2 regions of the Brucella sp. NBRC 12953 genome follow, and region 2 is predicted to be linked to the other one. Evidence: riboswitches for the same ligand, from Rfam matches in the RefSeq annotation. Region 2 holds a riboswitch; the other holds the start of a gene.

Region 1 (4,645 bases), on a different contig from region 2:
TTGCCCTTGCCTGCACCGCTTTGGCGGGTTGCACGTCTAGTTCCGGCATCGACAGTATCATGCCGCAGCCATCTGCAGAGCTGACCAGCTCGGTTGTCAGGCCTTCTGCACCTTTGACAGAAATGGCGAGAGCCCCGCAATCAATGCCATCCGCACCACAGGAAGAAGTTCTTGCCTGGGCTGGTCCGGTTCCTGATGCGGGCCCATTTAAAAACGAGCCGCCTGCACCATTGACGCAGCGTCCAGAGCAGCGTGTGGTGGCTCCAATCTCGGTTCCGAAGCCGGAAGTCGCGGCTTACCCACCTGTTCGCCTTGATCGGCAAACGCGCAATAAGGTCTATAGCCAGCGCTTCCGCGATGCGAAGCCGATCAACTTCGGTAGTGTTTCGCCACGCAGGCATGCAGTGCATGGTGTAGATGTTTCGCGTTGGCAGGGAGACATTGACTGGGCAACGTTGCGACAGAACGGTGCGAATTTTGCCTATATCAAAGCGACCGATGGCGGCGATCATCTCGATCCAATGTTCCGCAAGAACTGGCGTGATGCCAAGGCTGCAGGCTTGAAGCGTGGTGCGTATCACTTCTTCTATTGGTGCCGCGTAGCCAGTCAGCAGGCTGATTGGTTCATTCGCAACGTGCCGGTTGATCCAGATGCGCTGCCGCCGGTTATCGACGTTGAATGGAACGGCGACTCGTCGTGCAAGCGTCGTCCATCGCCTGCTCAGGTGCGTGAAAAGATGCAGGTTTTCATGGATGCGCTTGAGCGCCATTATGGCAAGCGTCCGGTTATCTACACCGCACCAGATTTTTACGATGATAATTTGAAGGGTGCGTTTACCGATTATCCGTTCTGGCTGCGTGCTGTTGCGCAACATCCATCCAAAGTCTATCCGGGTCGTCGCTGGGTCTTCTGGCAGTATTCCGGCTCAGGATTGTCGCAGGGCGTGAACGGCAAGATCGATCTGAATGTCTTCCACGGAAGTGAAGACCAGTGGCACCAGTGGATCGGACGTTTCGCGAGCTGATTTCTGGGGTCGAAATTGAGAGAGCGCTAATCTGATAAGTTAGATTAGCGCTTTAATATTCTGTTTTATATTGATTTATAGATGCTCAGTAAGCTCAATCAGGCTTGCCGATCTTTGCCAGATCATATGGCGTCGATTGATACATCTCATTGATCCAGTTCCCGAAAAGTAGATGTGCATGGCCTCGCCAGCAGTTCTGTGGTTTGCGGCTTGCATCGTCGCTTGGGAAATAGTTGGCTGGCACGGGTGTATCTGGTTGCAGCTGGATATCCCGGAAATATTCATCAGCAAGCGACGTCGTATCGTATTCGACGTGATTGAACATATGAAGTGCGCGGTGCTTCGGGTCTTCCAGCAAGCAAAGACCGCTTTCAGGGCTATCGACGAGAACCTTCAGATTGCTATCTACCGGGATGTCGTCTTTGCGCACTTCCGTCCAACGAGAAACAGGAATTGCAAAGTCGTCTGAAAATCCGCGCAGGTAAGGCGATGCTGGAGCAAGGTTTTGTTGGCTGTAAACACCTGACGCTTTACCGGGCAGGTCATATTTGCTCATGCCATGGAAATGATGCACAGCCGCCTGTGCCGCCCAGCAGATATTGAGCGACCGATGAACATGGGTCTGTGTCCAGTCGAAGACACGCTGCATTTCGTCCCAATATGTGACTTCTTCAAACGGCATACGCTCGACTGGCGCACCGGTAATCACAAAGCCGTCGAAACGTTCGTCCCGCACCTCTTCCCAAGGTCGATAGAAAGAAAGCATGTGATCTGCAGGCGTATGGCGCGCTACGTGATTGGTGATGCGAACAAGCGTCAATTCCAGCTGCAATGGAGTTGAACCCAGAAGACGCGCAATCTGCGTCTCTGTCGTGACCTTGTTTGGCATGAGATTGAGAAGGCCGATTTTCAGCGGCCTGATATCCTGACGGATAGCATCTGCCTCACGCATGACCATAACGCCCTCGGCTTCGAGAACACTGGTTGCGGGCAGATCGTCAGGAATTTTAATAGGCATGTCGCGTCAGTCCTTCGTTATGTGAGAGCGGACGCGTGTGGCTTGATCCGTATATTTGCCGGTTGGCCACATCCTTCCATTTTAGGAAGTACCACCTTGCCCGGAAAGGCAGGTTGGCGTTGGGCGTCGCCCCAACTCTTGATGTGACGCTACTTCTACTCAAACTCCTGCGTCCTGGCAATAGTGTTTGAATGCTTGTAACTCGGCTGTGATGGAATTTTATTCTAACAATTTAACGCGCAAAGTTGCTCCGGTTTAAAGAGCGTCTCCAAGACGAAAAGAACTGTCTTTTACATGCGCGGAACAAGCCGTCGCATTACGCGTTTTTCTTTTATCCGCCTGGTATGGTAAACTGTTGGTAAAAGGGAGGGAAAAATGAGCAACATTATATTTTGGATGGCGCTTGTCATTCTGCCGGTTCTGGCCGGAACTGCTTTCGCTTACCTTCGTCACATGCATCATGGTGATGATTTCTAAGCGGTAATTCAGATTGCGCCTGAAAGCTTCGAATGTTGGAACATTGATCCGATTGGATCAGATCGGAGCTCTAGGCATCTGTTTAACGCGCATCTCTGTCAGAAAACTGTTTCACACTTTTCGGGATGCGCGTTGATGACGTGGCTTACTAACTGTCTTGACGAAATAGATTGATATCAACATTACTAAGTAATGCCAGATAGTCGCGCCGTTCCGTTTGAAACCACGCTTCTTGTGCGTGATACCTGTCTTTGTTTGCATGTTCAGCGTGCAGCCCGTGCGCTTGCCCGTTATTTTGACGAGGAACTTCGCCCTTCTGGTCTCAATAATGGTCAGTTTTCGCTTCTAATGGCATTAAATCGCCCCAGCCCGCCGCCTATGAAGCCGGTGGCGGAACTGTTGGCCATGGATCAAACCACCCTCACCGCAGCATTGAAGCCTTTGCAGCGCAATGGCTGGGTGGAGATTGTCGTAAATCCCGACGATCGCCGCCAACGCCTTCTTTTGCTTACATCTGAAGGACAAACGGTTCTTGCATCAGCTGTTCCTATTTGGACATCGGCTCATGCAAAACTCGAAAGCACGTTCTCCGGCAATAATCTTGAATTATTTCGTCAAGAATTAATGTCACTTTGCCGTTAGGCTCTTTACCATCTGCCTGATAACGTTAGTTTGCGAAGTGCAACTATCGTACGAAAAGCGTGACTCGGGTTCACGCCAACCTCAGGTGGTATAACTTCAATGAACGGACCGGATACCCCCCATATCCTCGTGGTTGGTGCAGGCTTCGGAGGCCTGCAATTAATTCATGATCTCAAAGGTGCCAATGTTCGCATAACCCTTGTCGATCAACGCAATCATCATCTTTTTCAGCCGCTGCTTTATCAAGTTGCAACAACGATCCTCGCTACATCGGAAATAGCCTGGCCAATTCGCCATCTTTTCCGTGATCGTAAGGAAGTGACGACATTGCTCGGCACTGTCGTGGGCGTCGACGCATCCGCAAAACAGGTGCGGCTGGAAGACGGCACAAAGATTAATTATGACACGCTCGTCTTGGCCACTGGCGCACGGCACGCCTATTTCGGCAATGATCAATGGGAAAAGCTGGCACCCGGTCTTAAGGCGTTGGAGGACGCTACGACCATTCGCCGCCGCTTGCTTCTGGCTTTTGAACGCGCAGAGCGCGAAACAGATCCAGAGAGACGGCAGGCACTGCTTACTTTCTCGGTAGTTGGTGGGGGACCAACTGGGGTGGAGCTGGCAGGCATTATCGCAGAGCTGGCCAAGCAGACAATGTGGCCTGAGTTCCGCAATATCGATACGCGTGAGGCGCGTGTGCTGCTTGTAGAGGCAGGGCCACGCATTCTGGCTGCATTTCCAGAAGACTTATCGACTTACGCACAAAATGCTCTTCAGAAGATCGGCGTAGAAGTGCGTCTCGGCGTACCTGTCAAGGAGATCACGGAAGATGGCGTGACCGTTGGCGAAGAGTTTATTCCCTGCAAAACCGCTATCTGGGCTGCTGGTGTCGCCGCATCGCCTGCAGCTTCATGGCTCGGAGCGGAAAGCGATCGTGCAGGCCGCGTTCGCGTGCTTTCCGATCTTACGGTGCCGGGACACGAGAATATCTTTGCGATTGGCGATACAGCCTGGGTTGAAGGACCTGACGGAAAGCCTGTGCCGGGTATTGCGCCTGCCGCAAAACAGCAAGGCGCTTATATTGCAAAGGTTATTCGCAGTCGCGTTTCAAGTAGTGCTGCTCCAGCGCCGTTTCGTTACCGCCATCAGGGCAATCTCGCGACTATTGGTCGAGGTGCTGCCGTGGTTGATATGGGGCGGATCAAGCTTAAAGGTGCAATTGCCTGGTGGGTATGGGGCATCGCCCATATCTTCTTCCTGATCGGCACGCGTAGTCGCGCAGCCGTTGCCTGGAGTTGGCTCTGGACATTTATATCCGGGCAGCACAGTGCGCGCCTGATTACTCAGGGCAAGGCTGCCGAAGATAACAAATAAACAAAACGGCCCGCCAAAAGCGGGCCGTTCCGGTTGCCTGAGAAAGAAGATCAGCCCAATTATTCCGCCGGTTCGAGAACCGGTGTGCCCTGAACGTCGATCACATCGC
Region 2 (4,645 bases):
AGCAGATTGCAACCGATATGAAGCTAAGCGTTGCAAAGCTCGTTGAGCGCGGCAGCGACGGCAAACTGGTCGAACGTTGGCGCGCCGGTGGCTTGATGATCCAGTTCCTGCCGGAATCCGAAATTCGGTCACGCATGCCGGACCTTCCGGGTGGCGATGGCGACGAAAACACAGTTGTTCTCGACCTTGAAGACGACGGCTGGGATGAAGCGCGCTCGCTGGTTGGCACGATTGAAAGCTCGGAACTGACCGACCCGCAGGTTGGCTCGGAACGTCTGCTTTATCGTCTGTTCCATGAGCGTGGCGTTCGCATCTATGAGGCGATCCGGGTTGTCGATGATTGCGCCTGTTCGCGCGAAAAGATCGAAGGTGTCTTTTCAAACTTCTCGGCTGAAGAAATTCACGATAGCGTCGAGGATGGCAAGATTTCGGTTACGTGCGAATTCTGCTCCAAAACCTATGAGTTTGATCCTGCACAGTTTGCGAAATAAATAAGCGCATCCCGAAAAAGCGCGACGCGGTTTTCGGGATATGTGACGAATGAAAAAGGCGCTTCAAGAGAAGCGCCTTTTTTAATTCAGCGTGCGGCGGGCTTCTGGAATATCCAGCGAGAAAGCCGGAATATCGACTTCAAAGGCATTCCCGTCGGAAGCCTGCATTTGATATCGCCCAACCATGACACCGGATGTCGTGCTCAAGGGGCAGCCTGAAGAGTATTGATAAGAGTCGCCGGGATTAAGCGTCGGCTGTTCGCCGATAACGCCTGCGCCCTGTACTTCTTCAATATGGCCATTGCCGTCTGTGATCTGCCAGTAACGCGAGCGCAACTGTACAGTCTGAGATGAATTGTTGGCGATTGTGATCCGGTAGCCCCAGACATAGCGGTTGTCTTCTGGCTCGGACTGGTCTTCGAGATAAAACGGTTCAGCCGTTACTTCGATACCCCGCGTTACCGCTTTGTACATACGCACCCGCCTTTGAATCGCATCAAGTCTACTTGTCTCACCTATCGCTAAAGTTGCGCGGGAGGTCAACGAGTTGATGCCGACAAATGCAGCGCAATTGCCGAAATGTTCCGGCAATTGCGTCGTTTATGCATCGTTTTGCGGTCGAAAGCTGCAAAATTAGTCGATTTTTGTTATCGAGTGGCAGCTAGCGCTTCCAGCACATCCTCAACCAGATCATCCTGATCTTCGAGACCGACGGAGATACGCAACATACCGTCAGAAATACCGAGTTCCGCGCGGGCTTCGTCCGTGAGGCTCTGATGCGTAGTTGTGGCGGGATGAGTGATGATGCTCTTTGCATCGCCCAGATTGTTGGAAATGCTGAAGACCTGCAGCGCATTTTCAAACTTGAACGCAGCTTCCTTGCCGCCTTCGAGTTCCAGCGCAATCAGCGTCGAGCCGCCAGTCATCTGCTTGGCGATGATATCGGCTTGTGGGTGGTCAGCGCGGCCGGGATAAATGACCTGTTTCACACCTGCCTGACCGGCAAGCGCATCGGCAACGGCTGCAGCCGACTGTGTCTGCTGACGCACGCGAACACCGAGCGTTTCGAGGCCTTTGAGCATGATCCATGCATTAAATGGGCTCATACCCGGACCGGTATGACGGAAGTAAGGCTGGAGAACTTCTTCAGTCCACTCCTGATCGGAAAGAATGATCCCGCCAAGACAACGGCCCTGACCATCAATATGCTTGGTGGTCGAATAGACGACGATATGCGCGCCGAGTTCCAGTGGCTTCTGGTAAAGCGGCGTTGCAAACACGTTGTCGACGATCAGCTTTGCGCCGATTTCGTTGGCAATGTCTGCGACAGCAGCAATGTCGATCACTTCGAGCGTCGGGTTCGACGGGCTTTCGAGCAACATCACTTTGGTGTTCGGACGAACAGCTGCTTTCCAGTTTTCAATCTTTGAGCCGTCGATGATCGAAAACTCAACGCCATAGCGCGGCAGCAGCGTTTCAATAATGTAACGCGACGACCCAAAGACGGCGCGTGCGCAGATGACGTGTTCTCCAGCCTGTACCTGACAGAGAATGGAGGCGGCGACCGCCGCCATACCGGAGGTGAAGGCGCGCGCATCTTCGGCACCTTCAAGCGCACACATGCGCTTTTCAAACATGTCTGTGGTTGGGTTGGCATAACGCGAATAGATGAACCCCGGGTCTTCGCCTGTGAATCGCGCTTCAGCGGCTTCTGCCGTCGGGTAAAGAAAGCCCTGCGTCAGATAGAGGGCTTCGGACAACTCTGCAAAGCCCGAACGCAGCGATCCTGCATGAACGAGCTGAGTTGCCGGGCGTAACTTACGGGTAGTCTTATTCGTCATTTTTTTCCAACCTGTCGAAAGCTGGTCGGCCGGGGCCTGGAAATGCCTCGGCGCCCAATAAAAAACCGGCCTCGCGAACACGCAAAAGGCCGGTAACGAACCGCGGCCTTATTTTAGCGAATTCTTTAACGTGGCTGCAAGCCGGCCGGCCAAATCACCACGGAACACTTTTTCCTTATGCCTCTTGGGCAGGGTCGTCAATGCTTGGAAGGTCAGTTTTCAGGAAAAGAGCTGCCGGTGAAAGGTGCTTGGCCTCTGATTCCTGCGGAAAACCCCGAAACCAAGGGCTTTGAGGGTTGGCATCGGTGCTTAGAGCGGTCAATGGTCTTAGACCAATTTTAAGTAATTCACGGAGTTCAGTGGTATGACACAGAGGGAAGCAGGAATTCTGGCAGATGCGGATATTGCCGCGCTGTTTGAAAGCGGTTTGCTCAAATCTGCGCGTCCATTGGATGCCGATCAGATTCAGCCTGCAAGTCTTGACCTGCGATTGGGTGTGAAAGCCTATCGTGTGCGCGCATCCTTCATGCCCGGTCCGGGAACGCCGGTTATCGACAAGCTGGAACGTCTCAAGCTTCACGAGATCGATTTGACCGCAGGCGCGGTGCTTGAAACCGGCTGCGTCTATATCGTGCCATTGCTTGAAAGCTTGTCGCTTTCGCCGGAATTGTCTGCTTCCGCTAACCCGAAAAGCTCGACGGGCCGCCTTGATATTTTCACCCGCGTTATCGCCGATGGTGCGCAGGAGTTCGACAAGGTGCCTGCTGGCTATAATGGCCCGCTTTATCTCGAAGTCAGCCCACGTACTTTCCCGATTGTTGCACGCACTGGCTCGCGCCTGTCGCAAATCCGTTTCCGTCAGGGACGTGCCCAGCTCACTGAAGCAGAACTTGCAACATTGCATCAGAACGAAACGTTGGTGGCTGCAGAACAGCCAAATATCTCTGGCGGCGGCATCGCGCTGTCAGTTGATCTGTCGGGTGATAAAGACAAGCTGATCGGCTATCGCGGAAAGCATCACACAGCTGTTGTCGATGTCGATAAGCGAGCTGCCAATGACGTTCTCGACTTCTGGGAGCCGATCTATGATCGTGGGTCGCGTGAACTGGTGCTCGACCCGGATGAATTCTATATCCTCGTTTCGCGCGAAGCGGTGCATGTGCCGCCGCTTTTCGCAGCGGAAATGACGCCTTTCGACCCGCTGGTCGGTGAATTCCGTGTGCATTATGCAGGCTTCTTTGATCCGGGCTTCGGTCACACCGCTGCTGGTGGAACGGGAAGCCGTGCGGTTCTGGAAGTGCGCAGTCATGAAGTCCCGTTCATTCTCGAACATGGCCAGATTGTCGGCCGTCTTGTTTATGAGCATATGTTGAATCGCCCGAAAGCGCTCTATGGCCTCGATCTGGGATCGAACTATCAGGCGCAGCAACTTAAGCTCTCCAAGCATTTCAGGTGATTGCGTTCTTCCTGATCCCGTTCGTATAAAGTGGGATGTGGTGGAGGACTGCTTAGGTGAGAAATGGGAAGGATGAGGTTCGGGAAATCATAACGGATGTGCCATCGCGCCGTCTGTCCGTGGGCATCGTTGCGTTGCCCGGTTTTACGCTGACGGCCCTCAGCCTGTTTCTCGACCCATTTCGCCTTGCAGCCGATGATCGTGATAAAAGCCGCCAGATCCGGTGTGCCTGGAAAATCTGCACATTGTCGGGCGATCCGGTCACATCCAGTTCCGGTATGGTGATTGAACCGACAGCACCCATCGGTGAGCTGGATGAGTGCGATTATGTGGCAGTTGTCGGCGGTTTGCTTGCGCAGTACCGCCCGCGTCAACAGGCTTTGATTGACCTTATCAAACGTGCCAATAAGCGTGGCAAGACCGTTGTGGGCCTTTGCACAGCAGCCTTTCTGCTGGCTGAGGGCGGCTTGCTTGATGACCGAAACTGTTGTGTCAGCTGGTTCCATCGTGATGATTTTCTCGATCTTTTCGATGGCCATACCGCTGATACGACAAGCCTTTTTCATCGCAGCGGACGGCACTATACCTGTGCGGGTGGCCTGGGCGCGGCATCGCTTTCACTTTCGATCATCCAGAATGAAATCTCCGAGGAGTTGGCACGTAAAAGCGCGTCGATCCTTATGATCCCCTATGAGCTCGTGCGCTCGGAACAGCCGGCGTTGAGTTTTAATGGTGTGCGTTCACCGATGATCCGTAAGGCGATCCGCATTTTTGAGGAAACGCTGGAAGAGCCAGTTCCGATGATCGATGTTGCGCGCAAGCTGGGCATATCGGTGCGTCAGATGGAGCGCGGTTTT

What was found. Region 2 has a riboswitch for S-adenosylmethionine ahead of ABWV94_RS04435 (O-succinylhomoserine sulfhydrylase). Riboswitches for the same ligand answer to the same signal wherever they lie in the genome.
Positions count from the first base shown of each region.
Region 1: it holds a riboswitch for S-adenosylmethionine, as region 2 does, so the genes downstream of both, ABWV94_RS16420 (homoserine O-succinyltransferase) here and ABWV94_RS04435 (O-succinylhomoserine sulfhydrylase) in region 2, are expected to answer to the same signal.

Region 1 covers NZ_BAABSV010000006.1:311,067-315,711, reverse strand. The annotation lists gene ABWV94_RS16425 (GH25 family lysozyme) at 1-1,025, shown strand, start outside; gene ABWV94_RS16420 (homoserine O-succinyltransferase) at 1,120-2,043, opposite strand; SAM-I-IV-variant riboswitch at 2,085-2,193, opposite strand; gene ABWV94_RS16415 (MarR family winged helix-turn-helix transcriptional regulator) at 2,713-3,162, shown strand; gene ABWV94_RS16410 (NAD(P)/FAD-dependent oxidoreductase) at 3,262-4,536, shown strand; gene ABWV94_RS16405 (dicarboxylate/amino acid:cation symporter) at 4,596-4,645, opposite strand, start outside.
Region 2 covers NZ_BAABSV010000002.1:100,547-105,191, reverse strand. The annotation lists gene ABWV94_RS04445 (Hsp33 family molecular chaperone) at 1-491, shown strand, start outside; gene apaG (Co2+/Mg2+ efflux facilitator ApaG/CorD) at 573-965, opposite strand; gene ABWV94_RS04435 (O-succinylhomoserine sulfhydrylase) at 1,139-2,332, opposite strand; SAM riboswitch at 2,423-2,503, opposite strand; gene ABWV94_RS04430 (2'-deoxycytidine 5'-triphosphate deaminase) at 2,697-3,788, shown strand; gene ABWV94_RS04425 (GlxA family transcriptional regulator) at 3,845-4,645, shown strand, end outside.